Regions from separate parts of the Pseudalkalibacillus sp. R45 genome, predicted to be linked through region 1. Evidence: a T-box and tRNA genes for the amino acid it is inferred to sense, from the RefSeq annotation. Region 1 holds a T-box; the other holds one or more tRNA genes.

The links. The T-box of region 1 lies ahead of ileS (isoleucine--tRNA ligase). A T-box ahead of a tRNA ligase gene usually reads a tRNA of that ligase, here a tRNA-Ile.
Region 2: it encodes a tRNA-Ile, which carries the amino acid that the T-box ahead of ileS (isoleucine--tRNA ligase) is inferred to sense. The anticodon was not compared.

Annotation. Positions count from the first base shown of each region.
Region 1 covers NZ_JBQQCL010000004.1:214,944-230,562, forward strand. The annotation lists gene carB (carbamoyl-phosphate synthase large subunit) at 1-2,648, opposite strand, end outside; gene ACTWQL_RS10335 (carbamoyl phosphate synthase small subunit) at 2,633-3,733, opposite strand; gene ACTWQL_RS10340 (dihydroorotase) at 3,730-5,016, opposite strand; gene ACTWQL_RS10345 (aspartate carbamoyltransferase catalytic subunit) at 5,000-5,914, opposite strand; gene ACTWQL_RS10350 (solute carrier family 23 protein) at 6,133-7,467, opposite strand; gene pyrR (bifunctional pyr operon transcriptional regulator/uracil phosphoribosyltransferase PyrR) at 7,626-8,165, opposite strand; gene ACTWQL_RS10360 (RluA family pseudouridine synthase) at 8,569-9,480, opposite strand; gene lspA (signal peptidase II) at 9,484-9,945, opposite strand; gene ACTWQL_RS10370 (TraR/DksA C4-type zinc finger protein) at 10,065-10,742, opposite strand; gene ileS (isoleucine--tRNA ligase) at 11,223-13,985, opposite strand; T-box leader at 14,258-14,480, opposite strand; gene ACTWQL_RS10380 (DivIVA domain-containing protein) at 14,523-15,047, opposite strand; gene ACTWQL_RS10385 (YlmH family RNA-binding protein) at 15,116-15,619, opposite strand, start outside.
Region 2 covers NZ_JBQQCL010000007.1:2,667-18,285, reverse strand. The annotation lists gene ACTWQL_RS13240 (peptidoglycan D,D-transpeptidase FtsI family protein) at 1-645, opposite strand, end outside; gene ACTWQL_RS13235 (MFS transporter) at 753-2,015, opposite strand; gene ACTWQL_RS13230 (superoxide dismutase) at 2,650-3,261, opposite strand; tRNA gene ACTWQL_RS13225 (tRNA-Phe) at 3,582-3,657, opposite strand; tRNA gene ACTWQL_RS13220 (tRNA-Met) at 3,854-3,930, opposite strand; tRNA gene ACTWQL_RS13215 (tRNA-Ser) at 4,118-4,210, opposite strand; tRNA gene ACTWQL_RS13210 (tRNA-Ile) at 4,221-4,297, opposite strand; tRNA gene ACTWQL_RS13205 (tRNA-His) at 4,328-4,403, opposite strand; tRNA gene ACTWQL_RS13200 (tRNA-Met) at 4,421-4,497, opposite strand; tRNA gene ACTWQL_RS13195 (tRNA-Asn) at 4,499-4,573, opposite strand; gene ACTWQL_RS13190 (DUF456 domain-containing protein) at 4,708-5,190, opposite strand; gene ACTWQL_RS13185 (Na/Pi cotransporter family protein) at 5,192-6,823, opposite strand; gene ACTWQL_RS13180 (DUF1189 domain-containing protein) at 7,037-7,819, shown strand; gene ACTWQL_RS13175 (DUF1002 domain-containing protein) at 7,872-8,738, opposite strand; gene ACTWQL_RS13170 (hypothetical protein) at 8,998-9,321, shown strand; gene ispG (flavodoxin-dependent (E)-4-hydroxy-3-methylbut-2-enyl-diphosphate synthase) at 9,412-10,524, shown strand; gene ACTWQL_RS13160 (nitroreductase family protein) at 10,575-11,150, opposite strand; gene ACTWQL_RS13155 (DUF4190 domain-containing protein) at 11,407-11,772, opposite strand; gene ACTWQL_RS13150 (DUF1540 domain-containing protein) at 12,108-12,320, opposite strand; gene ACTWQL_RS13145 (Fur family transcriptional regulator) at 12,378-12,782, opposite strand; gene ACTWQL_RS13140 (metal ABC transporter permease) at 12,779-13,645, opposite strand; gene ACTWQL_RS13135 (metal ABC transporter ATP-binding protein) at 13,660-14,415, opposite strand; gene ACTWQL_RS13130 (lytic transglycosylase domain-containing protein) at 14,581-15,300, opposite strand; gene ACTWQL_RS13125 (YitT family protein) at 15,412-15,619, opposite strand, start outside.

The DNA.
Region 1 (15,619 bases):
TTGACGAAAACATCCGCAGGCTCAGGGTGATAGCCTGTTTCATATCCTAGTTGTACCAAGCTCTCTCCCAAAATCGCCTTTGTTGCTAGGTTCGCCATCGGGACGCCCGTGATTTTACTTAGGAACGGTACTGTCCTGCTTGATCTAGGATTCACTTCAAGCACGTATAGCTCATCTTTACATATGACATATTGGATGTTCAGCAATCCGACGATTTTCAAGCCTCTAGCAAGCTTGGTCGTACATTCGATGATCTGTTCTTTCATTTGTTCTGAAATGGTTTGCGACGGATATACGGCGATTGAATCTCCTGAATGAACCCCTGCTCGTTCGATGTGTTCCATGATCCCAGGGATGTAGACTGTCTCACCATCTGAAATAGCATCGACTTCAATCTCTTTCCCGAATAGATAGCGGTCGATCAAAACCGGATGTTCTGGATTGATTTTCACTGCGTTTTCCATATATTGAAGGAGTTCATTTTCTTGATAGACGATTTCCATCGCTCGTCCCCCAAGTACATATGACGGTCTGACTAATACGGGATAACCGATGTCTTTCGCGATCTGAACTGCCCCTTCTACAGATGTCGCTGTTTTCCCAGGAGGCTGCGGGATATCAAGATTCTGCAACGTTCGCTCAAATTTATCACGGTCTTCAGCTCGATCCATATCTTCCAGGCTTGTTCCGAGTATTTCCACCCCTCTTTTGCTCAGCTCGGATGCAAGATTGATAGCTGTTTGCCCACCGAATTGGACGACAACTCCGAGCGGATTTTCCTGACGGACCACATGCATGACATCTTCAACCGTCAATGGCTCGAAATAAAGCTTGTCAGAAGTACTGAAGTCAGTGGAGACAGTTTCAGGGTTGTTGTTGATGATGATCGCTTCATATCCTGCCTCTTGGATCGCCCAAACAGTATGGACCGTAGCATAGTCGAATTCGATTCCTTGCCCGATTCTGATAGGCCCGGATCCTAAAACTAAAACACTCTTTTTCTTGCTTTCCTCAACTTCATTTTCCTGACCATATGTTCCGTAGTAATAAGGCGTAGCCGAATCGAACTCCGCCGCACATGTATCCACCATCTTATAGATTGGCATCAACTGATTCTCTTCTCGCTTTTGGTACACTTCAAGTTCCGTCATATCCCAAAGCTTTGCAATTGTTTTGTCAGAGAATCCTCTATGTTTTGCCATCTTCAATAGTTCAAAATCATTGGGGTTTGCTGTCAATGCTTTTTCAATCTCGGTGATGTACTTCAACTTAGATAAAAAGAATGGATCGATTTTCGTCCACTCGTTGATGGACTCGATTGGTACATCAGAACGAAGTGCTTCTGTGACATTATAAATCCTTTGGTCATCCGTTTTCTTAAGGATCTCCTTCCAGTCCGTCACAGTGGCTGGATCGGTCGAACTATGCAGATGATAGATGTCTGTCTCGAGTGAACGAACTGCCTTAAGCAATGATTCCTCAAAATTCCTTCCGATCGCCATGACTTCACCAGTGGCTTTCATCTGTGTACCCAATGTACGGTTCGCTGCCTCGAATTTGTCGAACGGCCATCTCGGGATTTTAGTGACGACATAATCCAGTGCAGGTTCGAAAGAGGCATACGTTCTTCCAGTGACTGGGTTTTTCAGTTCATCCAGCGAATAACCGACAGCAATCTTCGCTGCTAACTTTGCAATCGGGTAGCCCGTCGCTTTAGAAGCGAGGGCGGATGATCGACTGACACGCGGGTTCACTTCGATGATGTAATAATCCGAGCTGTGCGGGTCAAGAGCGAGTTGAACATTACATCCGCCCTCGATTTCAAGTGCCCGGATGATTTTCAAACTTGCATTCCGAAGCATCTGATATTCACGATCGCTGAGTGTTTGACTCGGAGCCACGACGAATGAATCTCCTGTATGAACACCTACTGGATCGATATTCTCCATATTACATACGACAATTGCGCCGTCGTTTCCATCTCTCATGACCTCATATTCGATTTCCTTGTAACCTGCAATACTTTTTTCCAGTAACACTTGGGAAACAGGGCTGTATTTCAATCCGCTCGATACGAATTCATTCAATTCAGCTTCATTACTGGCAATCCCTCCTCCAGTACCTCCGAGGGTGTATGCCGGTCTGATGATCACTGGGTAGCCGATTTTCTTGACGAATTCTTTAGCTTCAGGAAGAGAACGGATGATTTCGCTTTCCGGAATCGGTTCATTCAATTCATTCATCAATGTTCTGAATAGATCCCGGTCTTCAGCTTGTTGGATTGAATGCAAATTCGTTCCAAGCAGCTCTACCCCATATTCTTCTAAAATACCTGCATCATGAAGTTCAACTGCAAGGTTCAATCCGGTTTGGCCCCCTAATGTTGCAAGAACGCCATCAGGTTTTTCTTTACGTATGATCCTGCTGACAAAATCGACAGTCAGTGGTTCGATGTATACTTTATCTGCCATTGTCGTATCGGTCATGATCGTCGCAGGATTCGAATTCACAAGTATGACTTCGTATCCTTCTTCTTTCAACGCCTGACAAGCCTGTGTTCCCGCATAATCAAATTCTGCTGCCTGACCGATCACGATCGGTCCAGAACCGATGACAAGGATTTTTTCAATATCTATACGTTTTGGCATACTTGATTCCCCGCTTTCTTCGATGTCTGCATCATAGAAATGAATTGTTCAAACAAATCATTCGAGTCATTCGGACCTGGTGAGGCTTCTGGGTGGAACTGAACACTGAACGCCGGTTGGGAATTATGGCGATATCCTTCGATCGTTTCATCGTTGATTGCGACATGTGTGACAATCAGATCCGTTTCTTCAATACCGGTTGGGTCGACTGTGTAGCCGTGGTTTTGTGAAGTTATCATGACCTTTCCTGTCTCCAGATCCTTCACAGGGTGATTGACACCCCGATGTCCGAATTTCATTTTGATGGTCTTTACACCACATGCTAGTCCGAGTAACTGATGTCCAAGGCAAATTCCGAAGACAGGGACTTTTCCAAGGATATTCTTGACCATTTCGATCGCCTCCGGCACATCTGTCGGATCCCCAGGACCATTGCTGAGCATCACCCCGTCAGGTTGCAGCCTCAGGATTTCATCTGCACTTATGTTATAAGGAACGACAGTGACATTACATCCACGCTCAATCAATTCTCTTAAGATACCTCGCTTCGCTCCGAAATCCACCAGGACGACACGCTTCCCTCTGCCAGGAAGAGTGTATGGCGTATGCGTAGAAACCTTCTTTACCTGATCTCTCGGTAAAGACTTCCGAGCCAGTTCCTCCGTAACGTGACCGACATCCGCATCCATTGCAGCAATTTTTCCCTTCAACGTTCCGTGTATGCGGATTTTACGTGTCAATGCCCGGGTATCTATATCTGTTATTCCAGGTATGTCTTTTACTTTCAATAGCTCATCGAATGTACTTGTCGATTGCCAATGATTTGGTTCAATCGCTGCTTCGCTTACGATTATTCCTGCAGCGGCGGGATCGATTGATTCGAAGTCTTCATGGTTGATGCCGTAATTTCCGATCAAAGGATATGTGAACGTGATAATTTGGTCACAATAAGATGGATCAGAAAGCGTTTCTTGATAACCTGTCATTCCAGTGGTGAAAACAACTTCTCCAACAGACTCACGCAAACTCCCAATTCCAATGCCTTCAAAGGTACTTCCATCTTCCAAAATCAATTGTCGTTTCATGGTGTGAACACACTCCCGTTCTTATATGCTATTTTTCCTGCGACTAATGTGAGGACCGGCCAGCCGTTACAAATTCGATCTTTAAATGGTGTGTTTCTTCCTTTCGACGCAAAGTTTTCAACAAGTATCGGACTTTCATGATCCAAATCGAGGACGACAAGATCTGCTGGTGCTCCCTCTTCAATTCGTCCGTATGGTAAACCGAAACTTTTTGAAGGCTCCCTCGTCATCCGACTGATCAGGAAGTCGAGGTCACATATACCAGGTTTCACTAAATACGTGTACAATAGCGGGAACGCAGTTTCTAAGCCGACGATTCCGAATGGAGCCCGTTCGATGCCGACAGACTTTTCCTCCTCCGTATGCGGGGCATGGTCGGTTGCAATGAAATCGATTGTTCCATCCAGCAGCCCTTCAATCAATGCGTCACGATCTTCTTCCCCACGAAGAGGCGGGTTCATTTTGAAATGAGGTGATTGATCCACGATGTCATTTTCACATAGTAATAGATGATGAGGGGTCACTTCAGCCGTCACATTAATTCCGGCTTTCTTTGCATCGCGCACGACCCGGACAGACTCTTTCGTACTGATATGGCATACGTGATAGTGGACCCCTGCCGCTTCTGCAAGAAGGACATCTCTTGCAATTTGTACACTTTCACACACAGATGGGATACCATCCAGACCGTTCGCTTTAGAATATTCTCCCTCATGGACACAGCCGTTATGGATGAGTGAATTTTCCTCACAATGAGCGACGATCGCCATATCCAGTGCAGCTGCTCGTTGCATCGCCTGCAGCATTTTATCTGCGTTTTGTATCCCGACGCCATCATCGGTAAAAGCGAATGCGCCTTCTTCCTTCAATGTTTCAAAATCGACAAGTTCTTCTCCAATCTGGCGGACTGTAATTGAAGCATAAGGGAGGACCCTAGTGCTCGCTGTTTCTTTAATCCGTTTCTGTAAATTCATCATCGTGGTTTGGGTGTCTGGGACAGGACGTGTATTTGGCATAGCTGCAATTGTAGTGAATCCGCCTCTGGCGGCAGCTTTCGTCCCCGTCTCAATCGTCTCTTTATGCTCTCCACCAGGTTCTCGCAGATGTACATGCAAATCCACAAAACCAGGTGCCAAAAGTTGGCCATCGACATCGATGGTCTTATGCTCTTCCTCATCGATATTTGGACGGATTTCTTGAATTTTCGAATCGATGATCAATACATCTTGCAATTTTCGGCTATCCTTATTCCACACACGAGCGTTTTTAAGTAAGATTCCCATAGCTTACTTCCTCCTCTATTTGTAATGCCCAGTGCAGGGCGGCCATCCGTATTGCTACTCCGTTCGTCATCTGCTTGAAGATTCTTGAACGAGTACCTTCAACCAGTTCATCCGCAATTTCCACTCCTCTATTTACCGGCGCTGGATGCAGGATGATACTTTGATCTTTCATCAGCGTTTCTCTTTCGATCGTCAAACCGTATTGACTATGGTACTCCTCTTTGGATAAGTCCATCATTTGCTCATGTCGTTCGTGCTGGATCCTCAGCATCATCACAACATCTGCTTCTGCAACTGCTTGATCCATCGGCACATACTTTCCGTTTGGAAGATCATAATCAAACCATTGTTCCGGTCCTGAGAAGATGACCTTAGCGCCCATTTTCGAAAGCAAGGTTGCATTGGATCGTGCTACACGACTATGTCTCAAGTCACCGATGATCGCGACTGTCAAGCCTTGTAAGACGATGAATTCCTGTCGGATCGTGAGTAAATCCAACAACGATTGTGTTGGATGATTCCCGCATCCATCCCCAGCGTTCAGAATCGGAATCGTTATATCTTTAAGTTCTTCGTAAAAGTGATCCTGAGGATGGCGGATGACAACCGCATTCGCTCCGATTGCTTCAAGCGTCCGGACTGTGTCATATAATGACTCACCCTTCAATACACTCGAAAACTGCGATTCGAAATCCAATACTTGCAGACCCAGCCTCTTTTCCGCTACTTCAAAACTGAACTTCGTACGCGTACTCGGTTCATAAAATAAATTCCCCACAAATTTCGGTTCACTCTGACTTACACCTTTGAAGTCTTTGTCTACATAGTATTGAGCCCTATGTAGAATTTCATCGATCGCACTCGTTTGTAAAGCGTCGATTGTAAGTAGATGATTCACCCAAAACACGCTCCTTAACTCTTTATATATTGGCTTCAGCAAAAAACTTCAGGATTTATCAAAGCCATATTCTAAAAAAAACACGCCTTATTCATTGTTAAAGGCGTGTTGGAAGGGATGCTCCAAGTGAAGACATTTATTGTCTTTTACCCTAGGGAGCAATCCCTCACACCCACCCTTTTGAGTCTCACGGGACTAAGTTTAAAAGATGGTCATTCTCATGCTACAGAGTCATTTTGAGTTGTCTTGGTTTCATTGATTTCAGAGAAAATCTTAGAATTATGAACGTCCTTATCCCTTCCCGGTATGACCAGGTTGAGGATGATTCCTGTTATAGTAGCCAATGCCATGCTTGCGACCTGGAACTCTTCTGTCACTTCAATGGTTGCTCCTCCAACACCGAGGACGAGTATGACAGACGAAATGACAAGATTCCGTTTATCCCCAAGATCCACATTGTTATCGATCAGCATTCTCAATCCTGAGGATGCGATGATACCGAATAATAGGATAGAGACGCCTCCCATGACAGGTGCAGGGATGGTGCCGATCAAGGCTGAAATTTTCCCGACGAATCCGAACATGATTGCCAGGACTGCCGCCCCCCCTACCACAAATACACTGAATACTCTTGTGATTGCTAGTACGCCAATGTTTTCTCCGTATGTTGTATTTGGAGGTCCACCTAAGAATGAAGCAATTATCGTAGCCACGCCATCACCCAGAATCGAGCGATGAAGACCGGGCTTTTCGATGAAGTTTTTCCCCACGACTTTACTTAGGACCATCTGATCCCCGATATGCTCTGTGATCGTCACTGCTGCAATCGGTACCATGATCAGTGCGATCTGCCAGGAGAAGGATGGTGTGTAGGTGACGAATGGTACCATCAAGTCAGGCATTTGGATCCATTGAGCTTCACGAACTGGTGCAAGATCGATCAATCCAATGAAGTATGAGTATGCATAACCGCCGAAAATTCCTACCAGAACAGGAATCAGACTGAAAAATCCTCTCAGAAAAACCGCGGTTACAATCGTGATTCCAAGTGTCACAAGCGCTGCTGAAAAATGGATCAGGCTATACTCTTTCGGATCAGACCCAGGAACGTACATCGCCATATCAATCGCAGTCGTCGCAAGACCTAGTCCAATGACGATGATGACAGGACCTACCACAATCGGTGGAAAGATCTGCAGCAGCCACTTGATACCCAGGCTACGGATTAACAATGCAACGATTCCGTAAACAAGACCCGCTAAGAAGCTCCCGACCATGACTGCTTCTAATCCACCGAGAGACTTGGCTAAAAGGATCGGCATGATGAAAGCGAATGATGAGCCGAGATAGGCAGGAATCTTGCCTTTTGTTATGATCAGATACGCCAACGTACCCAGTCCGCTTGAAATGAGAGCGACTGAAGGACTCAATCCTACTAAGAATGGGACGAGGATCGTCGCTCCGAACATCGCAAACAAATGCTGTATACTCAATGTCAGCCATTTACCTGGCTTTGGTATTTCTCGAATTCCAACAGATTCTTGCTGTTTCATTTTTACATCCTCCTCATGGTATGAGGCCCATAAAAAACCTCTCTGCAGGCGCAAAGAGGTTGGATGAAATGCGGAGCAAGGTACAGTTCTCCCTTTGTCTAACCGCTCATTTCATTCCCCTTTGCCAGCCTCACGGGACTGACTTAAAAGGGCCATTTTTAGTTTTTTTGTATGATCACTTGCTCTACTTCATCAACTTCTGTCAAATCGACACTGATGATTTCTTCTTTTGATGTTGGTACATTTTTGCCGACATAATCTGGACGTATTGGGAGTTCACGGTGTCCACGATCAATCAGGACAGCAAGCTGTATTTGGGACGGTCTCCCCAAATCCATGAGTGCATCCATCGCGGCTCTTACTGTGCGGCCTGTATACAAGACATCGTCGACTAAAATCACTGTTTTATTGGTGACATCAATCGGGATATCAGTTCCTTTTAGCATCGGTTCGTCATTATCTGTCTTTTTCGTGAGATCATCCCGGTACAAGGTGATGTCGATTTCCCCTTTACTTACCTTTTCACCTTCGATTTGTTCAATCCGGTCACTCAGCCTTTCAGCCAAGTAAACGCCTCTCGTTTTGATACCGACAAGAACAAGGTTTTCTGTTCCTTTGTTCCGTTCTAAAATCTCATGGGCAATTCGTGTTAGTGCTCGTTTGATCGCTTGTTGATCGAGCAGTACAGTTTGCTCCATTCCCACACCCCCAGTTTTCGTGAACCTTATGACCCGGTAAGGTTAGTTGTATTTTTGTCTGGCTCTGTTTTTGATGATTTCTACTACGAAATTCACTCTCTTTCCGCGGGCGATCCGCAAGCCTCCTCCCGTGTTCCTCGCTCCGGGGTCTCACTTGGCTTGCTTTTCCTGCAGGAGTGTCGCAAATTTCGCTTCAAATCAACAAATTCCTTTAACAGAACTTTTTCATTAAAAAACCTCTCACCGCAATGGGTGAGAGGGTATAGTTGTACCTGAAAGCATCAAGAAGACACTTTTCTCCTGATACCTAACCGTTTACCTTCTCAGCCTCACGGGACTGATCTTAAAGGTTCTTATTTCATTGTTGAACTGATTATCTCAAAGCGACCTCTGCCTGTCAAGCTTAATTTCGACGAAGTTCATCCAAAAGCTTCTGCATGTCATCTGGAAGTTCAGATGTGAACTCCATATTCTTTTCAGTCTTTGGATGGACGAAGCCCAACGTTTTCGCATGCAAGGCCTGACCATCAATCGGAAGCGTCTTCTTTGGTCCATATTTCGGATCCCCTGCTACCGGAAAATCGATATAATTCATATGGACACGGATTTGATGGGTCCGTCCAGTTTCTAAAATACATTCCACAAACGTATAACGGCTGAATCGTTCAAGTACATTGAAATGTGTGACAGCGTCCTTGCTGTTCGTATCCGTCACCGTCATTTTTTGCCGATCATGCTTATCTCTTCCGATTGGTGCATCGATCGTCCCTTTGTTATGAGGGATGACGCCATGCACAATCGTTTCATATTTACGAGTTGTCGTTTTTGCTTTCATCTGAGCGCCTAAATGTTTATGAGCCGTATCATTTTTTGCGACAACCAATAGACCTGAAGTATCTTTATCAATCCGGTGTACGATGCCAGGGCGGAGAACGCCGTTTATACCTGAAAGATCTTTGCAATGAGCCATCAGACCGTTCACGAGAGTACCTGTCAAGTGTCCAGGAGCAGGGTGCACGACCATACCTCTTGGTTTATTGACGACAAGCAAATCTTCATCTTCGTAAACAATATCAAGAGACATTTCTTCTGGTACCACTTCAAGCTCAACTGGATCAGGAATATCGATGACGATTTCATCACCATCTTGGCATTTATAATTCGCTTTGACCGATTCCCCATTCACTTTCACTCGGTTTTCTTTGATCCATTGCTGGACTTGTGACCGTGATGTATCTTCATGTTGAGTAGAAATGATTTTATCTACCCGTTCACGTATATGATCTTCAGTCACCTTTATATAAACTTGCTCCATGTTTTAATTCTCCTTCTGTGTTCTGCTTTCCAGTAAAAAGGCAAGCGCAATCATTCCGACACCAATCACAAGCGAGGAATCCGCAATATTGAAAATCGGAAAATCATAGTTGATGATGTAAAAGTCGAGAAAATCTACGACTTCCCCTCGAAATAGGCGATCGAGGAAATTACCGATCGCGCCTCCAAGAATAAGACCTAATGATGTACTTAACAAAACATTCCCTTTTGCTTCAGTATGTAGATAATAGATTACAGCTATGATGACGATGATTGTGACGATGATAAAGAGCCACATCTGTCCTTGTAATATACCGAAAGCCGCTCCCCGGTTCCGATGCGAATGCAGATAGAAGAACTCATTGATGATCGTAATTTGTTCCCCCAACTCCATCCTTGTGACAATGAGCCATTTCGTAATTTGATCAACTATCAATACAAAAATCGCTAGAGCATAATAGCGCATGTTTACCCCACCTTCGTTTCTACCCGTTAAATTTTAGCATATCGAAGGTGCTTTCACAACGAGATTTCTTATATGTCAACCTTCATCATTTGAAGATTGAAAAAAGAACAGCCTTCAGCTTAAGGCTGTTCATCCTCTAATTGATCCTGTTCGTTTATGAATTCATCGTATTCCACATTACGTTCAAAATTCACGTTATCAGCCCCTCTGTAGCCTTCGATATCTGTTGAAACGAATTGTTCATATTCTTCCACATACTCGGTATTGTCTTCTTCATCTACAATCGAAGAGCCTTCATATGTCATGCTATTCTCGTTGAAGGAGGCGACTTCGTAATAAACATTGGGCTGGTTGAATTCATTATCATCATGCTCTGAATAATACTTGTCTTCCATTTCAGTAAGTGCCTCTTCTTCAACCGGTCTGTCTTTGGATATCTCCTGGTTGGGCGAAGCATCTTTAACTGTCCTTGAAGTAGGAAGTGCTTCTAGTCTTTCCATAGGGATCTCTTTTCCAGTCGCTTCACAAATTCCATATGTCCCTTCTTCCATCTGATTCAATGAGTACTCGATATCCGACAGTTCTTCCTTCAGATGCCCGTTCAATGCGATGTCTTTTTCACGCTCAAAAAGTTCCGTACCCGAGTCAGCTGGGTGGTTGTCATATTGAGAAAGCTCGCCTGATGAAGTATCACTGGCAAAGCCACGATTTAAACCGTAATGGTCATTCTGTTCAAATTCATGCAATATCTCTTGTTTCCTTTGTTCGAGTTGTCTTTTCAGATGTTCATATTTCATGACGAAACTTCCTTCCTATTGCATAGTAATTATAGTTTGACCAGAGTCTTACATTTTACAACAGGAAGTTTGCATTAAATGGTGGATCCTTCATAGAGCACTTACAACCCATTTTTGCGTTCTAAGTGTCTTATAAAACCTTTATGAAGTACTTACAACCCTTTTTTTTATTCAAAGCGTCTTATGAAGCCTTCATGAAGCACTTTTACGAGTTCTGAGGGTGCGATAGCGAGAAAGAACTTAAGATCAAGCATTCAGAAGGCGGTTCTGAGGGTGTGAGGAGGAGAGAAGAAACAAGATCAAGCACTCAAAAGGCGGTTCTAAGGGTCTGATGTGGAGAGAAGAAACAAGATCAAGCACTCAGAAAAGGATCCTTAGAGTACACTTAAACTTGCGGATCAACCGCTGAAAAGGCGTGATTTTACCAACAAAAAAAGAAAGCCTGCTCTTATTTTAAATCAGAGCTGGCCATCATTCTTTTTATTGATAATTCTCTGTAACCACAGTGGCACAGCGTGCACAAAGGGCAGGATGTTCTTCATTTTGACCGACAGTCGGCGTTACAGTCCAGCAGCGTTCACAAGTTTCTCCTTCTGCTGCTTTTACAACAACCCCTAACAGATCATATACATCAGCATGTTCAGGAGCTTGACCTTTATCTCCTGCTACAGCTGCATGTGATACGATGAAGAATTTATCCAGATCACCCGCATTGATCAATAGCTCTTTTGCTTTTGCATTCGGGTAGAGCTCGATGGATGCTGCAAGTGACTTACCGATTTCTTTTTTGTTACGTGCATTTTCTAATGCTTTCAATACTTCATCACGGATATCCAGCATTTGATCCCATTTCTTCAACATTTCCTCAGCATTCTGATACTTGTTGGCTTCAGGAATCATCGTAAGCTGTACGCTTTCTTCCTTTTCCCCTGGGATGTACTGCCACACTTCATCTGCTGTATGAGGGATGATCGGCGTGACAAGTTGTGTAAGAGCGACAACACTGTCATACAAGACAGTCTGCATTGAACGACGTTTATGATCATCCTCAGCTTCGATATACAACGTATCCTTCGCCAAGTCAAGATAGAAAGAGCTCAATTCGATCGTACAGAAGTTATGGATCGCATTATATACAGATGAGAATTGATAATCATCATATGCATCCTTCACTCGTTCTACCAGCTGATTCATTTTGACCAGCATGTATTGATCAAGTTCGTTCATATCTTCATATGCTACACGATGCTTCGCTGGGTCGAATCCATTCAAGTTTCCGAGCATGAAGCGGAGCGTATTACGGATTTTACGATAAACTTCTGATACTTGTTTAAGGATATCATCCGAAACACGTACGTCTGCTTGGTAATCGACTGAAGAAACCCAAAGACGGATGATGTCTGCTCCAAGCTGCTTCATAACTTTCATCGGATCGATGACATTCCCGAGAGATTTACTCATTTTTTTTCCTTCACCATCGAGTACGAAACCATGCGTGATGATCGTTTTGTATGGTGATTTACCTGTGACGGCAACACTTGTTGATAAGGAAGAATTGAACCAACCTCGATATTGGTCTGTACCTTCAAGGTATACGTCAGCAGGGCGTTGTAATTCAGCACGTTCATTTAAAACACTTTGATGGGAAGAGCCGGAATCGAACCAGACATCCATGATATCCGTCTCTTTCGTAAATTCACCATTCGGACTATGCTCTGATTCGAAGCCTTCAGGAAGAAGATCCTTTGCATCCCATTCGAACCACACATTAGAGCCATGTTCGCGGAACAGGTTGGAAACATGTTCGATTGTTTCCGGTGTAATGATCGGTTCTCCATCTTCTCCATAAAAGACCGGAATCGGTACTCCCCACGCTCTTTGTCGCGAAATACACCAATCATCGCGATCCTTCACCATATTGTGTAGTCTTGTTTCGCCCCAATGAGGATACCATTTGACGTCCTTGATTTCTGAAAGGATCTGGTCCTTGATTTTATCAATAGAAGCAAACCATTGGTCAGTCACTCTGAAAATGATCGGTTTCTTCGTTCTCCAGTCATGTGGATAGGAGTGTGTGATGAATTCTAATTTCAGTAATGCGCCAGACACCTGTAACTTCTCTGTAATCGGTTTATTGGCATCATCGTAGAACATTCCCTCAAAGCCTGGTGCTTCTTCAGTCATAACCCCTTTATCATCGACAGGGCAAAGGATGCCGAGTCCGTAACGTTTTCCAACTTTAAAGTCATCTTCCCCGTGTCCTGGAGCAGTGTGGACACAACCAGTACCTGAATCGGTGGTAACATGGTCACTCAGCATCATCAACGAATCCCGGTCATAAAAAGGATGCTGCGCAACAACCTGATCAAGCTCCGTGCCTTTTAACTGCTTCAATACATTTGGAGACTCCCATTCCAATACCTCTGCCAATTCGTCAAGTAGATCTTCTGCGACGAGATATTTTTCCCCGCCAGTTTCAACGACAACATAATTGTAATCCGGATGAACGGCAATACCCAGGTTAGCAGGAATCGTCCAAGGGGTAGTCGTCCAGATGATTACAGATACATCTTCATCGACAACACCTTTACCGTCCTTGATTTTAAATCCGACATAAATGGAAGGGGAACGTTTATCCTTATACTCGATCTCCGCTTCCGCAAAAGCTGATTCAGATGAAGGGGACCAGTAGACCGGTTTTTTCCCTTTATAGATCAAGCCTCTGTTTGCCATTTCCCCAAAGACTTTGATCTGTTCGGCTTCGTATTCTTTATTCAACGTGATATATGGATTATTCCAATCGCCGCGCACCCCAAGACGTTTGAACTGTGCTTTTTGCAATTCAACCTGCTCAAGTGCATATTTCGCACACATTTTGCGGAATTCAGCGATCGTATGTTTCTTGCGATCTACTTTCTTTTTCTTAGCTAGCGCAGTTTCGATCGGCAGTCCATGTGTATCCCAACCAGGAACATATGGTGCGTTGAAACCGTTCATTGATTTGTATCGTACGATGATATCTTTCAGGACTTTATTTTCTGCGTGTCCGAGATGGATATTATCGTTAGCATATGGAGGTCCGTCGTGCAAAATGAATTTGGGCTGATCTTTCGTTTTCTCTAGCACTTTTTCATAAATCTTCTGTTCTTCCCAGTTCTCCTGAATGTTCGGTTCCTTGTTCGGAAGACCGCCACGCATCGGGAAATCAGTTTTTGGCATTAATAACGTATCTTTGTAATTCATATATCCAACCTGCCTTTCAAAAGGTTCTTTTTCTTAAGATTTGATCATGATAGTTGATTTCTTTAAAATCAACAAAGAAGTTCAACAAAGCCTTTTCATAATCTCCATCACTGAGCAAGCGTTCACTTTAACTGATGAAAATAGTTGATACTCTCATAAGTATAAAAAAAACTTGGCAAAGACACGCTTAAACGAAGGCTGAGCCACAGTTGCACTTATACTGAAGAAAGTATTTATACTTTCATTAAGTATAAAAAAACCTTCTCATCCCAGATAGGGACGAGAAGGTTGACTCGCGGTACCACCCTAATAGCTGTATGTACATTGTTGATACAAGCCACTTAGCATCCTTAACGCGGATGAAACGCCAGTGCTTACTGAAATTCAGCACGGAACTCCGGGGTGATTTTCCTTACAGACTCTTTATCGGGCTCACACCATTCCCGATTCGCTTAGAAAGATAACTGATTGTACTGTCCCCATCTCAGTAGGAATATGCTCCTGTCATCAAAGTATACCGAATTTAAAATTACTACGTCAAGTTATGTTTGCTTTTTCTGACTCTGATTCCTCAAGTTGATGCTGTTCATTCTCATCTTCAGGAGGCATCAGATGATCCCAATCTTCGTTCTTCAACATTTCCAGCTGTGCTTCTATCAGCATACGGAAACGGGTACGATAAACGGAAGATTGCTTCTTCAATTCTTCAATATCGAGCATTATTTTTCTAGACTTAGACAATGCTTCATTAATGATTCGATCAGCATTCTTCTCTGCTTCTTTTACAATCAAACGGGCTTCTTTATTTGCGTTACGCTTTACTTCCTCACCCGTTTCTTGTGCAACGACGATTGACTTATTCAGTGTTTCTTCAATGTTCGTAAAATAGGAAAGCTTCTCTTCCATTTTCGCTAACTGTTCCTGTAGGTCTTTCTTTTCACGAATGACCCCTTCATAATCTTTGATAACCTGATCTAAAAATTCGTTTACTTCATCTTCATCATATCCTCGAAACCCACGATTAAACTCTTTATTATGAATATCCAATGGTGTTAAAGGCATGACGCCACCCCCGTATCGATGTCTTTACTTTCTTTCATTTTCGACATAATCAATGACAAATCCTTCTCTTATTTGGAATTTTTTGTACCAAATGTTACTTTCCACTTTCCTTTTTTGCTCTTACCATCAACAGAAATGAGTTTCGCTCGGCCTAAACCTCGCACAGAAAGATGATCACCTTCCTCCAAAATGCTTGAAGGTTGCTCGACGATTTTCCAATTCAACTTTACCTTTTTGTTCGTTATGTAAGGTACTACCTTTGACCGTGATAGACGAAATACTTCCGACAACACAACATCCAACCTCAACGAACTTACCGTGCTCGATGCTGTATTCCATTCATCAGGTTTTCCGATCAATTTTTCAGGAGAGATGATCTTGGCACTTACAGATGTCTTCCCTACCGAATTGAAGTTCAAACGGACATAATCAGCAACCTCACTGGCGATGATGAGTTGGAATTTGGATTCACCCATCAAAATATCACCGAACTTCTTCCGTTTCAGACCTAAGTTCATTAGAGCACCGAGAACATCTGAATGATGTAATGTAACGAATTTTGATGGATAATT
Region 2 (15,619 bases), on a different contig from region 1:
GATATCGATTGTTCCATTGAAATCATTAAGATGTTCACTGATTACGGCGATTTCTTTCTGAGGAACATCTACCTTGACACGTTGAGGTGTAAGCGCATATCCTCTGATCATTTCTCGCCAGATTGCAGCGATTTCCTCTTCCTCATCTGTAAGATTCAATTGATCAGTTTTTAGACGATCAATAACGAGACGATACTGTTCTTTATCATCCAATTCATCCATTTCTTTCTTCGTCAATAACTTTTCATATATCTTTATAGAGTCTGCTTTATAGGAAAGATAGAAATCTTTTTTATCCCGTTCTGTTAATTTTCCTGTATCCTTATCGATATATTTAGATAATTTTTTTGCTATCTCATATATTTCATCTGGTTTCATATTATTTGTCCGTGTGAACGTGATCGAAAACACAGATTTATTATCTACTACTACCCGTCCGTATCGATCATACATCTTCCCCCGTGGTGCATCCAGTTTTGCAGTAACATTCTCTTGCCTTTCTGCTTCGGCTTTGAAAGAATCACCGTGTACGATCTGTACTACACCTAACCTTAATATTAAGGCAGTAAACAATAAAAAAACAGCTAAAAACAATATGTTCAAGCGAAAAGGAACGTGGCTTCTCTTTTTCTTCTTCGCCTCCATGTCCTCTCTCCTTTAATATGTAAAATAGACACCTGGATAAGGTGCCTTTATATGGCATTAATCGCCATTATATTGTATCGCAGTTCTATATTAAAAAAAAGAATAACTTATACATTTGAACCGTTTTCGTTCGATAGTACGACCGTTTCCTCTGGCACAGGAGCCAATCTGATTTTCCGGACACAGAAATAGATGAGCGTATGGCCGATTCCGATGATCGGCAGTAAATATGGTATGCTTTTTTGCTCATCAAACAATGTAATTGCTAGGATGAATAACACGATTGAAGTTATCCTTCCGTAATTTAGGTAAAGCTCTCGAACAACGATATACTCGATACGCATTTCTCTGGCGTTCCAGCTTCTACCTATCACATCATATGTCAAAGATACATACGGTACAAGGAGTATTGGATACGCAATTGATATGATCACACCATATGTCAACAGCTTCGCGAAAGTCAATTCGAATACGATCAAAATTAATGCAGCATACAAGATGATTCCGCCTACCAATATTGCCTTTTTTCGTTGCGCTGCCTTTATATAACGGGTAGCTACATAATAAGCTATAAAAGATACAGCAGAGTTGATCAACCCATACGTACCCAAGGCCAGTTCGCTGTTCGTGGCAATGAATACCCAAACAACGATTACAAAAATGAAGGTCCCTTCCCGTAACCCTTGAAAAAAATGAGCGTACAATATCCGATTCCAGTTCGGATTTCTTTTACGTTCTTTGATGATCCTTACGAATGAGAAGATTCCTTTTGCTGTTCGTCGATTCAGCATGAAACTCATTATGACTGCAGCAAAAAACAGGATCAGCGAGATCGCAAAGATGGTTTTATAACCGATCATTTTATCCATTTTTGTAATGATCCAACCGGCTAGAAACGGTCCAACCATTCCGGCAAAGGATGTAAGAAGCCCTAAAAATCCATTAAAAAAATCTCGTGTATCAGGCTCTGTAATTTCGAAAGTCAGAACATTGAACGCAAGCCAATAAAACCCCATCCCAATCCCGAGTAAACCGCCAAGAAGAACGAGAAATTGTTCGGCCTGTGCGCCTAACAACAAGACGGTTAAGTAAAATATCGATAAACTGATAACTCCTAAACGCAATACAACGACACGATCGATCCGCTTAGCTAACCGTCCAGCAAATATGAATGTGATGGGCTGGAATATAACAATGGATAAATTGTAAATCGCAATATCGATGAATTCACCCGATTGTTTCCATAAGAAAACATTGACGAATGTATTGGATAAAGCGATGCTCAGGGCATATAATCCTCCGATGATTAATAGGAACATCAGGTCTTTTGTTACTTCAATGTTTCCGATCATTTTTTGCAATGCCTTCATAAGAAACGACTCCCCTTTACTCACAACCCTAGTTTTCCTTAAACCGATCACGTTATTCTCATTTAAGCATTTGGGTTAAAACGGAAAAGCAACGTGTATTCGGTTGAATCACTGGTAAAAATGAGTGAAAAGGAGTGAAGAAAAATATACGAATTTTTGATTTTCGATTCCAATGGTCATAGTCATATACATCTACCGAAATTATTTGAGGAAATAATAAGACACTACAGTAAAAAGATAAATTGTGATTGGTACACACAACAATCAGCGCACGAAGTTGTGTACCAGGTCGGAAATGAAACAATTGTGGTTTTCGATAACGGAAGTCAATGTGTAGTAACCTCAAATGAGGATTATGAGGATGGGAATGGATTGTTGGATTCCGTCATTGAAGGGTGCTTGAAGAAAAATCAACAGATCAAATTCGTTCATTTGTCTAATTTAAATTTGGTTGTATTCGCAAACTTTTTTACTCTTGAAAGTCGTTGATTTCCGCTCCAGGATGCTCGCTAATCAACTTGCACAAGGTGAGTTTTTAAAAATGACTCAAAAGCAACAATCTTTCAGAAAAGTGCCTTAAATTTAAACACCCCGTCTGGTTTTATCCAGAACGGGGTGCTTTTTTAACGTAAATTTACTTAGCTTCTTGGTAACGTTTTTCAACTTCGTCCCAGTTAACAACATTCCAGAATGCTGAAATGTAGTCTGGACGACGGTTTTGATAGTTAAGGTAGTAAGCATGCTCCCAGACATCAAGACCAAGAACTGGAGTTTTTCCATCCATTAAAGGAGTGTCCTGATTTGGAGTGCTTGTTACTTCAAGCTCACCGTTATTTACGACTAGCCATGCCCAGCCTGATCCAAAACGACCAGCTGCTGCAGCTGCAAATTCTTCTTGGAACTTATCGAAGCTTCCGAATTTAGAATTGATCGCATCCGATACTTCGCCTTTAGGAGCTCCCCCACCGTTCGGGCTTAACATTTGCCAGAACATTGTGTGGTTGGCATGTCCTCCACCATTGTTACGTACAGCTGTACGAATGTTTTCTGGTACAGCGTCCAAGTTGCTGACAAGAGCATTGATACCTTTGTCTTGAAGATCTGCATGTTCTTCAAGTGCAGCATTCAGCTTAGTAACGTAAGTGTTGTGGTGTTTACCGTGGTGGATTTTCATTGTTTCTTCATCGATGTGTGGTTCCAAAGCATTGAACTCATAAGGTAGTGCAGGTAGTTCGTGTTTTGCCAATTGAATCTCCTCCTTTAAATAATATGTAGTCCCAAGCACGATTACTGTGCCTTTATATTTACAATATCAAAATTACCGAGTGGATTCAATTTTAAAACACTGTTTAGGATGGGATTGGCTATTTCAACGTCAAAAACCATTTTGGGCGAGACTTTTTGGGGCAGTAATTTTCAAAAACTACAAAAATCAGAGAAAAATTTCAAAAATTTGAAATTAACGACAAAAATGAAGGAGAGAACTGTAAAAACAAATAAATAACTACATAAATACAAAAATAACTACAAAAGTAAAAAACTCCTTAATTACAAGAAGTTTAAAGATGGTGGCTCGAGACGGAATCGAACCGCCGACACGAGGATTTTCAGTCCTCTGCTCTACCGACTGAGCTATCGAGCCATATGTAATTCGTTGAAAGTAGGTTATATTTCGACGTGGTACAATGAACTTAAATTGGTTGCACCCCTTCGGGTACTCCATATGTTCATTGAAAGTTTGATTAATCGACGTTGTGCAATGAACTTAATTTGGTTGCACCACAGGCACCACGTTCTAAAACTAACATAGGTGATTACTCGACGTAGTGAGTTTTAATTGGTTGCGGGGATAGGATTTGAACCTACGACCTTCGGGTTATGAGCCCGACGAGCTACCAGACTGCTCCACCCCGCGACGATAGTATATGGACGATGTTTGTCCAAAATGATGCTGAAGTATGAAAACGTTATTCCTACCTGTCCCTTCCTCTACTAGCTTATGCTAACGATGCTAGCTGCGTCGGGACAACTCATCGCTTATTCATGAAGCATCGTACGTTGCTCCACCTCGCGACGATAAAAGTTATGATATGAAATAAAAATGGAGGAGGTAGAGGGATTCGAACCCCCGCGGGCTGTTACACCCCTGGCGGTTTTCAAGACCGCTCCCTTCAGCCAGACTTGGGTATACCTCCGTTGGATAAGTGGTGGACCCTGTAGGACTCGAACCTACGACCAATCGGTTATGAGCCGACTGCTCTGACCAACTGAGCTAAGGGTCCAAAGATTATGTACTTTTATAGATGGGTTGATGGGGCGGCTGATGGGAATCGAACCCACGAATGCCGGAACCACAATCCGGTGCGTTAACCACTTCGCCACAACCGCCATGCGAATTTATTAAATGGTAGCGGCGGAGGGGATCGAACCCCCGACCTCACGGGTATGAACCGTACGCTCTAGCCAGCTGAGCTACACCGCCATGGCTCCACAGGCAGGACTCGAACCTGCGACCGATCGGTTAACAGCCGATAGCTCTACCACTGAGCTACTGTGGAATAATAATTTAACGACAAGATTTAGAATAACATTTCCCAACCTGTTTGTCAATGTTTTTTTAACGTTCTCCAAGTAAAGCAAAACAGGGACAAGAAATAATATATCATGTTCTTCCCCTGTATGCAATACGAAATTATAAGACTCGGAATAAGAAATAGATGACCATACCGAGTTGGATGATAAACTTAACTGTTGTACCCCCGATAAATCCTAATAAAGAGCCAATACCCACACGAATCGCTTGTTTTAAATCACCCTTTTGATGAATCAGCTCTCCGGCGATCGCACCGACAAACGGACCGATCAGAATCCCTATTATAGGAATGATGAATGGTCCGACGATAATACCGATCGTACTTCCCCAAATCGCGTGCTTACTACCGCCCCTCTTCTTTACGCCAAAATAGTTACTTGCATAATCAGTGGCATATAAAAGAAGAACAAGTATTCCTTGAATGATCCAAAACCACAATCCTAAAGGTTCAAAACTGAACATCCACCCATAGACAAGAAAACCAGCAATAAGAAAAAGAGAGGCCGGTAAAACCGGATAAATTAGTCCAATGAATGAAAGGACAAATAAAGCTCCGATTACCAGCCAAGCAATGATCGTCATGCTATTGATCTTCTCCTAATACATACTCAGCAATATTCACTGCATGGTCTCCAATACGTTCAAGGTTACTGATGATATCAACGAAGACGATACCAGCAGCTCCACTGCATTTACCTTCATTCAAGCGTAAAATATGCTGCTTACGCAATGTTCTTTCCATTTTATCGATTGCATCTTCCATTTTGACAACTTTACGAGCTTTTTCCTTATCGTTTTCTTCAATCGCATGGAATGCTTCATCGATTGTTGACATCGTCAATTGGAACATTTCCTCTAAATCAACTTTAGCTTTATCAGAGATGACAACTTTATGGGTCAATTGGTATTCAACTAATTCAATGATGTTTTCCATATGGTCTCCGATTCGCTCAATATCACGTACAGAGTCCATTAGAATTGAATGTTGTTCAGAATCATGAGCAGATAACGTATACGATGATAGTTTAACTAGATACTCTGTAATACGTTGATCTAAATTATTGATTGCTTCTTCATATTGATACGCTTTTTCAGCGTTCTTTTTATGATTTGAATTTAGATATTCGAACGATTCAGTCAATCCGTTCTTGGCATACTCCGCCATTCGCATGACTTCCATCTTCGCTTGTCCTAAAGCAACGGCAGGAGAACGCTCTAAGAAGATCGGATCGAGATGTTTCGCCTTATATTCAATGACACCGTCATCTCCAGGGACGAGCTTCGTAACGATATAAGCTAATACTCCTATGAACCAGACTTGAATCAATGTATTCAAGATATTAAATGATCCATGGGCAAAGGCAATTTGCATTTTAGGTTCAAGGTCCAACGAACTTGTCAGAAATTCAACATAAGCTGTAAATGGAACAATCAATAGTAGAAAAACAGTTGTTCCTAATAAGTTGAAGATAACATGGGTCAAAGCTGCCCTTCTCGCTGCCACACTTGCACCAATGGCTGCAAGAACCGCTGTAATCGTTGTCCCGATATTATCCCCAAATAAAACAGGTAGAGCTGCATCCAACTCTAATGACCCTTGTGAATACAATTCTTGAAGGATACCAATGGTTGCACTGGAACTTTGAACGATTACTGTAAATAAAGTACCGATCACTACGCCAAGAACTCCATTTTCACTCATGTCTACTGTCAAGTCCTGGAATGATTGAAGACCTCGTAAAGGCTTCATTCCATCACCCATCAGTTCAAGTCCGTAGAATAAAGCACCAAACCCAAAGATGATTTGTCCATAATTCCTTAACTTTTTAGAACTGAAAAAGAATATGATCAAGGTACCTACAGCGATGATTGGTAACGCATATGCTCCTATATCAATACCGATGATGAAAGCTGTCACCGTTGTACCGATATTCGCACCCATAATAACGCCGATTGCCTGGCGGAGGGTCATGAAACCTGCATTGACTAGTCCAACCGTCAATACTGTCGTACCGGAACTTGATTGAATCAAAATTGTAACGATAATACCAGCAAGTACACCCATGAAAGGATTTGATGTAAAGCGATCAAGGATATCCCTTAAACGATCACCTGCAGAGTTTTGAAGTCCTTCTCCCATGTACTTGATACCGAACAAGAAGATACCAAGTCCACCAAGAAATTCAAATATCAATTTCTGAATATCTAAATCCAAGTTTTTTCAACTCCTACGCATATATTCGACATAATTTGCCCCATTCATTATTAACTAACTTCGTTTTGTTTGTAAAGTCTTTTAAGGGTATTTAATTATTTTGTAAAACAATACACTATAACAATGGCATTTTTTCCCTTAGTGGCATTTTTTATCTTGTCCGTACAGTTCAGTAAAGATACAATGATTTTAGAGAATAAAAGGGGGAACACAATGAATATATTCAAACAGTTTTTAATGAGCTTGTACTCACCTAAAACAGTGGCCATGTTCCGTTTTCAAAAAATCGGCAAGACGATCGGTTTTGTTTTTGTATTGATGTTAATCAGTTTCATATTTGTAGGGACGAATATTGCTTTATCGATCACCAATGTTGTCAATGAATTCGAAAGCGCTCTTGAAGAAGATATCCCTTCCTTTCAATTTCGAGATGGGCAATTGACATCCGATATTTCTAAACCAATCATCCGTCAGGACGGAAAACAAACTTTCATTTTTGATACCACTGGAGAGACGACAAGAGATGACCTTGATCAATATTCGGATGTCGTAGCAATTTTAGACGATCGTCTCATTGTTGTTTCTGCAGGCCAGGCAGACACATTCGACTATGGGATGATGCAGGATGTCAGTTTTCAAAAAAGTGATATCGTCAATTTCTTGGATTCAGCTAATACTTTATTACCCTTAATCATCAGTGTGATAATCCTTGTTTCTTATATTTTCATGACTGCACTAAAGTTTATTGGGATTACGGTCCTTGCACTGATCGGGTTGATTCTCAAAAATACGATGAAAAGAAAGCTTTCATACGGACAATTATGGATTCTCTCTGCTTATACAGTGACTCTTCCAACAATCTTTTTTGCGATTACAGAAGCTTTAAACATCGTCATCCCAGGGCAATTCTTACTTTATTGGGTTGTCGCGATCTTTTTCCTGTCACAAGTCATTAAATTTGTACCATTACCTAAGACAACAGAAAATGAACGATAGAGCTTACACACCAAAAGAGGATGACAACATGTCACCCTCTTTTTTTAACACATTATTTGAATAGGTTTTTCAATGCTTCAATCAATTGAATCAGGAAATCAAGAATTGTTTTGATGAATCCCTGCGTCTCTTCTTTATTAAGAAATTCACTTAGGTTGTTCCGCACATTTTCAAGATTATTTTTCACTTGGTCCCAATCAATGTTCATATCTTTCATCTTGTTGAACAAGGATACAAGACCATTCAGTTCTTCATCCGTTAATTTAATGCCCACATCTTCTGCCACACGTTGAATCAATGCACGGAGGTCCTCTTCTGTCTCAACTGGGTTCTCGGCCAGCTCTTGCTTGATTTTTGTCATCAGTTCGGTCGCTTTTTCAGCACCGACACGATCACCAAGCTTGACCGTTTTCACCATTTCTTCATTCGCTACCTGTTTCTTCTCTTCTGGGATTTCAACATCCGCTTTGACTTCATATGCCTTTAAAATACCTGTTAATGCAGCTGTTCCAGAAACTTCAAATGGGGCTGTCACATAGATATCTGCATCAGTGACTCCCGCAGTCGTCAAGGCATTCGCATACATCTCTTTGGTTACCCAGTTGATGTTGTTCGTCTCCACATTCAGTCCGGAATCTTTTTCTCCGATTGTAATTTTAGTAGATGAAATCGCTTTAGATCCGATTTGTGCTTTTGATATATATTCACCTAAGTATTGATGCTCTTCTTCATTTGTCACGGTAACAGTTTCTACATCTTTAGGAACATCCATTTCTCCCAATAGGTCTTGTTTCTGACTATCAGTTAAATCTTCCCCCAATGTGACGATGATATCACCAGGTGCGGCATCTGCTAACGCAACTCCCGGAATCATACAAGCAACTAGAACCATGATTGCAATCCATTTTTTGAATCTCATGTTTTCTCTCCTTTTATGAAAGAATTCCCTATACCATACGTTTAAAATCTGTTTTTCTGTAGGTACTTCCTATATTTTACAACGCATGACAGGGCCTGGCTATCCTTATTTTTTTGATAACTCTACTGATAATAGACGCTTTAATAGAAGTATGGTTTCATTTGGAAGTGAAAAATAACATGAATACTGCAGTTGGACAGGCATATACATTTACTAGAACGATTGGTAGATTCGATATCTGACGCAGGAGGAATCGATCATGAAAAAATTTATTATCACGAGTCTGATCATTCTATTTTTCTATAGTGCATATTTCGATTTGAAAGTTGGGACATTACCGACATCCGCCAAAAATGAGATTGAAGTTCAAGTTGCAAATTCCATTCCTGCCGATGAGGTTGCATACAAAGAAATCCAGGTCCAGCCCGGGGAGACTGTTTTGACGATTTTGGAGCGTATTCATAATGGCAGTATTCCCGTGTCGATTGAAAAAGCAGTTTCTGAATTCGAGCGCTTGAACCCTGACACATCGGCACATTCAATCCATGCAAATAAAACGTATCGCTTCCCATTCTTTAACTAAGACACATTTCCTTGCCAAAACCTTCAATCCATTGCTAAAATGAAAGACGGTACTATATGTAATCCACGTCCTTAAAGGAGCGATATATACATGAGTGAAATTACTCACCGTACGAAAACAAGACCGGTTAGAGTCGGGAACCTGACAATCGGCGGAAATAATGAAGTCGTTGTCCAGAGTATGACGACAACTAAAACACATGATGTAGAAGCAACAGTCAAAGAAATTCACCGTTTAGAAGAAGCAGGCTGCCAGATTGTTCGTGTCGCTTGTCCTGATATGAAAGCAGCAGAAGCAATTGCTGACATCAAAAAACAAATAAAAATTCCTTTGGTAGTTGATATCCACTTCGATTATAAGCTCGCACTAAAAGCGATTGAAGGCGGAGCAGATAAAATCCGGATTAACCCTGGTAATATCGGTCGAAAAGAAAAGGTGGAAGCTGTCGTGAAGGCAGCGAAAGAAAAAGGAATTCCAATCCGAATCGGTGTAAACGCTGGATCATTAGAACGTAAAATCCTTGAGAAATACGGCTATCCCACAGCTGACGGGATGGTTGAAAGTGCCTTAAGCCATATTAAAATTCTTGAGGATCTGGATTTCCACGACATCATCGTTTCGATGAAAGCATCTGATGTCAATCTAGCTGTCGAGGCGTATGAAAAAGCTTCGAAGGCATTTGATTATCCGTTGCATTTGGGAATCACCGAATCGGGAACTTTATTTGCAGGAACTGTGAAAAGTGCTGCAGGACTTGGGATCATACTGCATAAAGGAATCGGAAATACTGTACGTATTTCCTTAAGTGCAGATCCAGTTGAAGAAGTGAAGGTCGCTCGCGAATTGTTGAAAACATTCGGTTTAGCATCAAATGCAGCAACCTTGATTTCTTGCCCTACTTGCGGACGAATTGAAATTGATCTGATTTCGATTGCAAATGAAGTCGAAGAATATATTTCGAAAATCAAAGCACCTCTTAAAGTCGCTGTTCTGGGATGTGCAGTCAACGGTCCAGGTGAAGCACGGGAAGCGGATATCGGTATTGCCGGGGCACGTGGTGAAGGTCTTCTTTTCCGCCACGGAGAAATCATCCGGAAGATACCAGAGGATACGATGGTTGATGAATTGAAAAAAGAAGTCGATAAGTTAGCGAAGGAATATCACGAGAAAAAAGCAAAAGAGGAAGCAGAACAACAAGTATAAAACAAGCTATTGAAAAGAGCCGTCACAAACGGCTCTTTTTTAGTGCTATGTTATTTTCCATCCCACCATTGCGTTTTCTCTGAAATTGGTTTTCGCGGAGACGCTTTCGGTTCTGCTGCAGGATATCCAACATATAAAAACCCCATAATTTGTCCTTTTTCCGAGACCCTGAATGCTTCTTTCATTTTTGGGGTATATGTTGGCTGTCCCGTCCGCCAAATTGATCCAAGTCCGAGGGAATGAGCGGCAAGCATCATATTTTGTGCGGCACACGCACAGGCAGCTACCTCTTCGACCCATACAACCTTTTCCTGGTCACTTGGTTCCATTACGATAACAATGATTACAGGTGCTCTTCTTGCTTTTTTCAAGCCTTTTTCTTTTGCTAAGTCAATCTCCTCTTCTGTCGGATCGGTCAAGTCCTCAACTGCAATTTCTCCATATATCTTTCCTAGAACATCTCTACCCTTACCACTTAGGACGATGAAATTCCATGGCTCAGTCCGATAATGATTAGGTGCCCATGTTCCTGCTTCAAGAATTGTCTTAATCAATTCTTTGTCAGGAACCTGATCCTTCACCTTTCCTATCGTTCGTCTTGTTCTGATCGCTTCGATTATATCCATAAGGATCACCTCAAATTGATTATCTTTATCATATGTATTTATTTTATGAGAATAAGATACATGAATCCAAATGATTTCCTTTATTAAGACAATGGATAAGTATTATCTAAATTCTTCTTTGTGTAATATGCTCTACATCCACTTCACATGTTGCCGGAGATCCGAAAGCTTATTCGCTATCCCCGCTGGAGTGGATGAAATCATTAAAAGATCAACAATAAAAACGAAGGCAGGATGAACTGCCTTCGCTTCGACACTAAAAGAATGGAGCAAATATCAGACTGATCACAATTGAAGCGATACCAAGTCCGATTGCCCAGTTCCCAAGCGTACGTGCTCCTCGTCTTCTTGCAAAAAATCCTACAATGATGCCCGCGGCACCTAATAAAACAGGTAGGAAGAATAGGGAGAGAATCGATAAAGCTAAAGCGAATATCCCCACGCCTCGCCCCTCGGTAGATTCTCCATTTTCATCTTCGTTGTACAAACCTTCATCTTCGCGTTCCTTATCCATTACGCGTTCTTGCTCAGGTAGAGGGAGAACCTCTGCTGCTGTTTCTTCCATGAAATCCTCTTCATACTCTCGGTGATTTTCGTTTTCACGATCGTATCGATTTTCCATCAGGATCCCTCTCTTTCATCAAAAGTGGAGGAGCCTTCTTATTATTGGTCACGTTTCAGGCTTTCATGATGTCAATCATTGTTAACCTTAATAACATCAACAGTTGGAAATTTTTGCATAGCATGTAACTTATTTAGGATGTTTGAGAAATTCAGCTTTGAGAAACCATGAAACAATGGGTAAATTTATGAACAGCTTGGAACCCATGATATCTGTACATATTTTCGCTTTTATCATATTTGACGTTTTGCGACACATGTCCAGAGGTTCCAATCGGGCTTTCGGTTCGCTAAATAAAAACCCACCCAAATTAGTTGGATGGATTTCAATAAGGATTAATGCTTAGCGCGGAACGTATGGCAGCAAGTTTCTGCAACATGTTCCGCTTTGTCTTTGTGCAAAGCGTCATCGACGAAGTTTCCTGATGCGGACATATCGTAATTTTCATTTGCGTGTTGGTCCACTTCAACCAAAATGGCATCCGCATGGCAGTTGTTTCCTTCAGCCCAATATACACAGTTTGCTACGTTACATTTTACTTCTGGCATTCTAATCTCCTCCTTAGTGGTTAGAATGCCACATTTTCCATAAAAACATGAGTGAATTTATTGACACTGCTGACAGTAACCGTATATTTCAAATTTATGGTCCGTAATGACAAAATCATCTGGCGTAATGTCCTTCATTGGACATGCTTCAATCGCATTCGTTTTACCGCATTGAAGACAAATAATATGATGATGATGTCCTTTTGTCGCGCAAGAAAATCTGAAGTGTTTTTCTCCGTCTAGTTCTGTTTCTTCAACAATTCCTAATTCCGTAAAAACAGAAAGGTTTCGATAAATTGTATCAAAGCTGAGTCCAGGATAAGATGGTTTCATGTACTCAAGTACATCTTTCGCCGTCAAGTAACGTCTCTCATTTGAAAAAAGCTCTAAAAACATTTCACGCTTGCTCGTATATTTATAACCATTTTCTTTGAGGATCTTGAGAGCTTCACTTACATTCATGCTTCTTCCCCCACTTTTCTATTCGTTCCAGATGAATATCTGAATTTTTTCCAGAGAATCACGAGTACAAGTATTAATGCCGCTAATAATACTATTGTACCACCAGGAGCCAAATCAAAATAGTAAGCTGACACAAGACCCGCTATTACAGACGTTTCCCCAAAAAGGATTGCAATGAATATGGTCTGTTTGAATCCTCTGGAAATCCGGATGCTTGCAGCGACAGGTAACGTGATAAGGGATGACACAAGTAAAATGCCGACAATCCTCATCGAAGCTGCAATAACTAGTGCCACCATCACCATGAACATGAAATGGATGGAACGTGAGCGGATTCCGGACACTTGTGCTTGATCTTCATCAAAGGAAAGTAAAAATAGCTCTTTATAGAAAAAGAAGACCAAAATCACGACGATTATCAATATGGTTAAGACCATCCACACATCTGAGGTTCCTACTGCAATGATACTTCCGAATAAGTAATTGAATAAATCCGTATTAAAGCCATTCGCTAATGAGATGAAGATGACACTCAATCCGATTCCTACAGATAGAATGATGGGTATTGCAAGCTCTTGATAATGCTTATATTCTTTCCTAAGCCGCTCGATCAAAATGGAACCCGTTACTGAAAAAGCCATTCCGATGTATACAGGGTTCAACATTTTAAAAGCAGTGACTTGTTTACTCAACAATAAGCTTGCAGCTATTCCTGCCAGTGTGATGTGTGACAATGCATCTGCAATCAATGCTTGTCTTCGGACGACGATGAATACACCAAGCAAAGGTGCCAGAAAGCCAATCATCAGGCCGACCAAAGCGGCATTTCGTATAAAGTCATATTGTAAAAAATCCTGGATCATATAACTGCACTCCTCTAATGCTTGTGATCCATCATATGGACTGGGTGACCATAGAAGGACGAAAGTTGACGGTTATCAAAGTCTTCATATTCATGGGTGTCACCATGAAAATGCAACTGTTTATTCAGACATGCTACATGAGTAACAAGGTTTGTGACAGGTCCGATATCGTGTGTAACAAGAATCAACGTAATCCCTTTTTGCTGATTCAATTCTCTTAGCAATTCATAAAAGCTTTCTACTGAGGAAACATCTACACCAACAGTCGGTTCGTCTAAAATCAATAACTGCGGGTCACTTACCAAAGCTCTTGCGATGAAGGCACGTTGCTGCTGTCCTCCAGAAAGTTCTCCGATATTTTGATTCGTATAATCTTTCAGTCCGACGATTTCAATTGCCTCATGTACCCGTTTCTTATGATGTTTTTTCAAAAATTTGAACATTCCAACTTTCCCGAATATCCCCATTGAGACCACTTCAAAAACTGTGGCCGGAAAACCGCTGTTGAAGCTGTTCGCTTTTTGGGATACATATCCGATTTTGGGCCAGTTCTTGAATTTCTTCACGTTTTGACCAAATAAAAAAATCGAACCTTGCTGTAATGGTAGAAGCCCAAGGATCATCTTAATAAGCGTCGATTTACCAGATCCGTTCGGTCCGAGCAACGCAAGGAAAGATCCCTCAGGGACATCCAGATTTATATTTTCAAGAACTTTACGCTCTTGATAGTTGAATGTAACGTTTTCTATGGATACGATAGATGATTTCATCGCAATCCCCTTTCAAAAAACATATTGAATGAAATTAGGAATGATTCCGATTTACTTTATTAAGTATATCTGAAATATCTCATTTGTAAAGAAACTTGGTCAAATCCAATACAATTTTGGAAGTAAAAAAAGAGACTGATGTTATAGTCAGCCTCTCCAATATCACTAATTTGTAACAGCTAATAATTCCTGTTCTTTCGCTTTTTGTTGTATTTCTTCAGCATACCAGCTTTTTGCATGTCCTTTTTCCTGAATGTATTTTTCCATTCCATATATGCCACGGTGATAAGCAGTAAGTGCTTTATCCCAATCAGCATATTTGGAATGCAGGTAATCTAGATAGACGATTGCAAGCTGAATCGAGTAAAACGGATCAAATAACTGCTCTTTACTCTTATATTCAAGTCCAGCCATTTCTGAGATCCATGGCGCTGTGTTTTCCATGAACTGAGCCATCCCGTAAGCTCGCCCATATTTGGTTTCCGGTCCTACTGCTTTAGGATCGAATTGATTCCCTGTCTCTACACGCAATAATTCATACACGATATAAGGATCGATATCTTTCTTCATTGATTCCCTTACAAGAAAACGTCCCCACTCTTCCTTGAATCTTCCATCACTTGCTTTTGTAAATTGCTTTGCAAGCTTTTTGGACTCTACCATCATTTCATAACCGCTTGCTTTCGGTTTACCGCCCTGGCTTTTTTGCTTATAAAAAGAAATCATCTGTTTATAATCTTGTTCAGCCTCTAACATTTGCGATTGTTGTTTTTCCTTCTTCAAGTCTCGCTTCAGTTCATGATTTTGTAGAAGTGTATAGGAAATCGCTATGATAAGCGATAGTATGATTGCTGAAATAGATAAGAAGCGTTTGTTTCTAAACAATAAAAACACCCCACCGTCTAGGTATTTTGGCACACGCCTTTTATCATAGACAATAAGGATGCAGAAAACAAGCAGTTAAGGTGTTTTATACATTATTTTACAGTTCAATTGTTAATGGATCGGAGACTTGAATTTAGCCCCTTTCGTTTCCTGTGTATTCATGATTGTTATGAAAGCTTGTTTATCAATATCATGTACAATGTTCTTAAGCTTGGTTACTTCTAGCCTTGTAATTACTGCATAGATCACTTCTTTTTGGGCGTCTGTATAACCGCCTTTCCCCATCAACTTCGTAGTACCTCGTCCTAAGCGGTCAAGA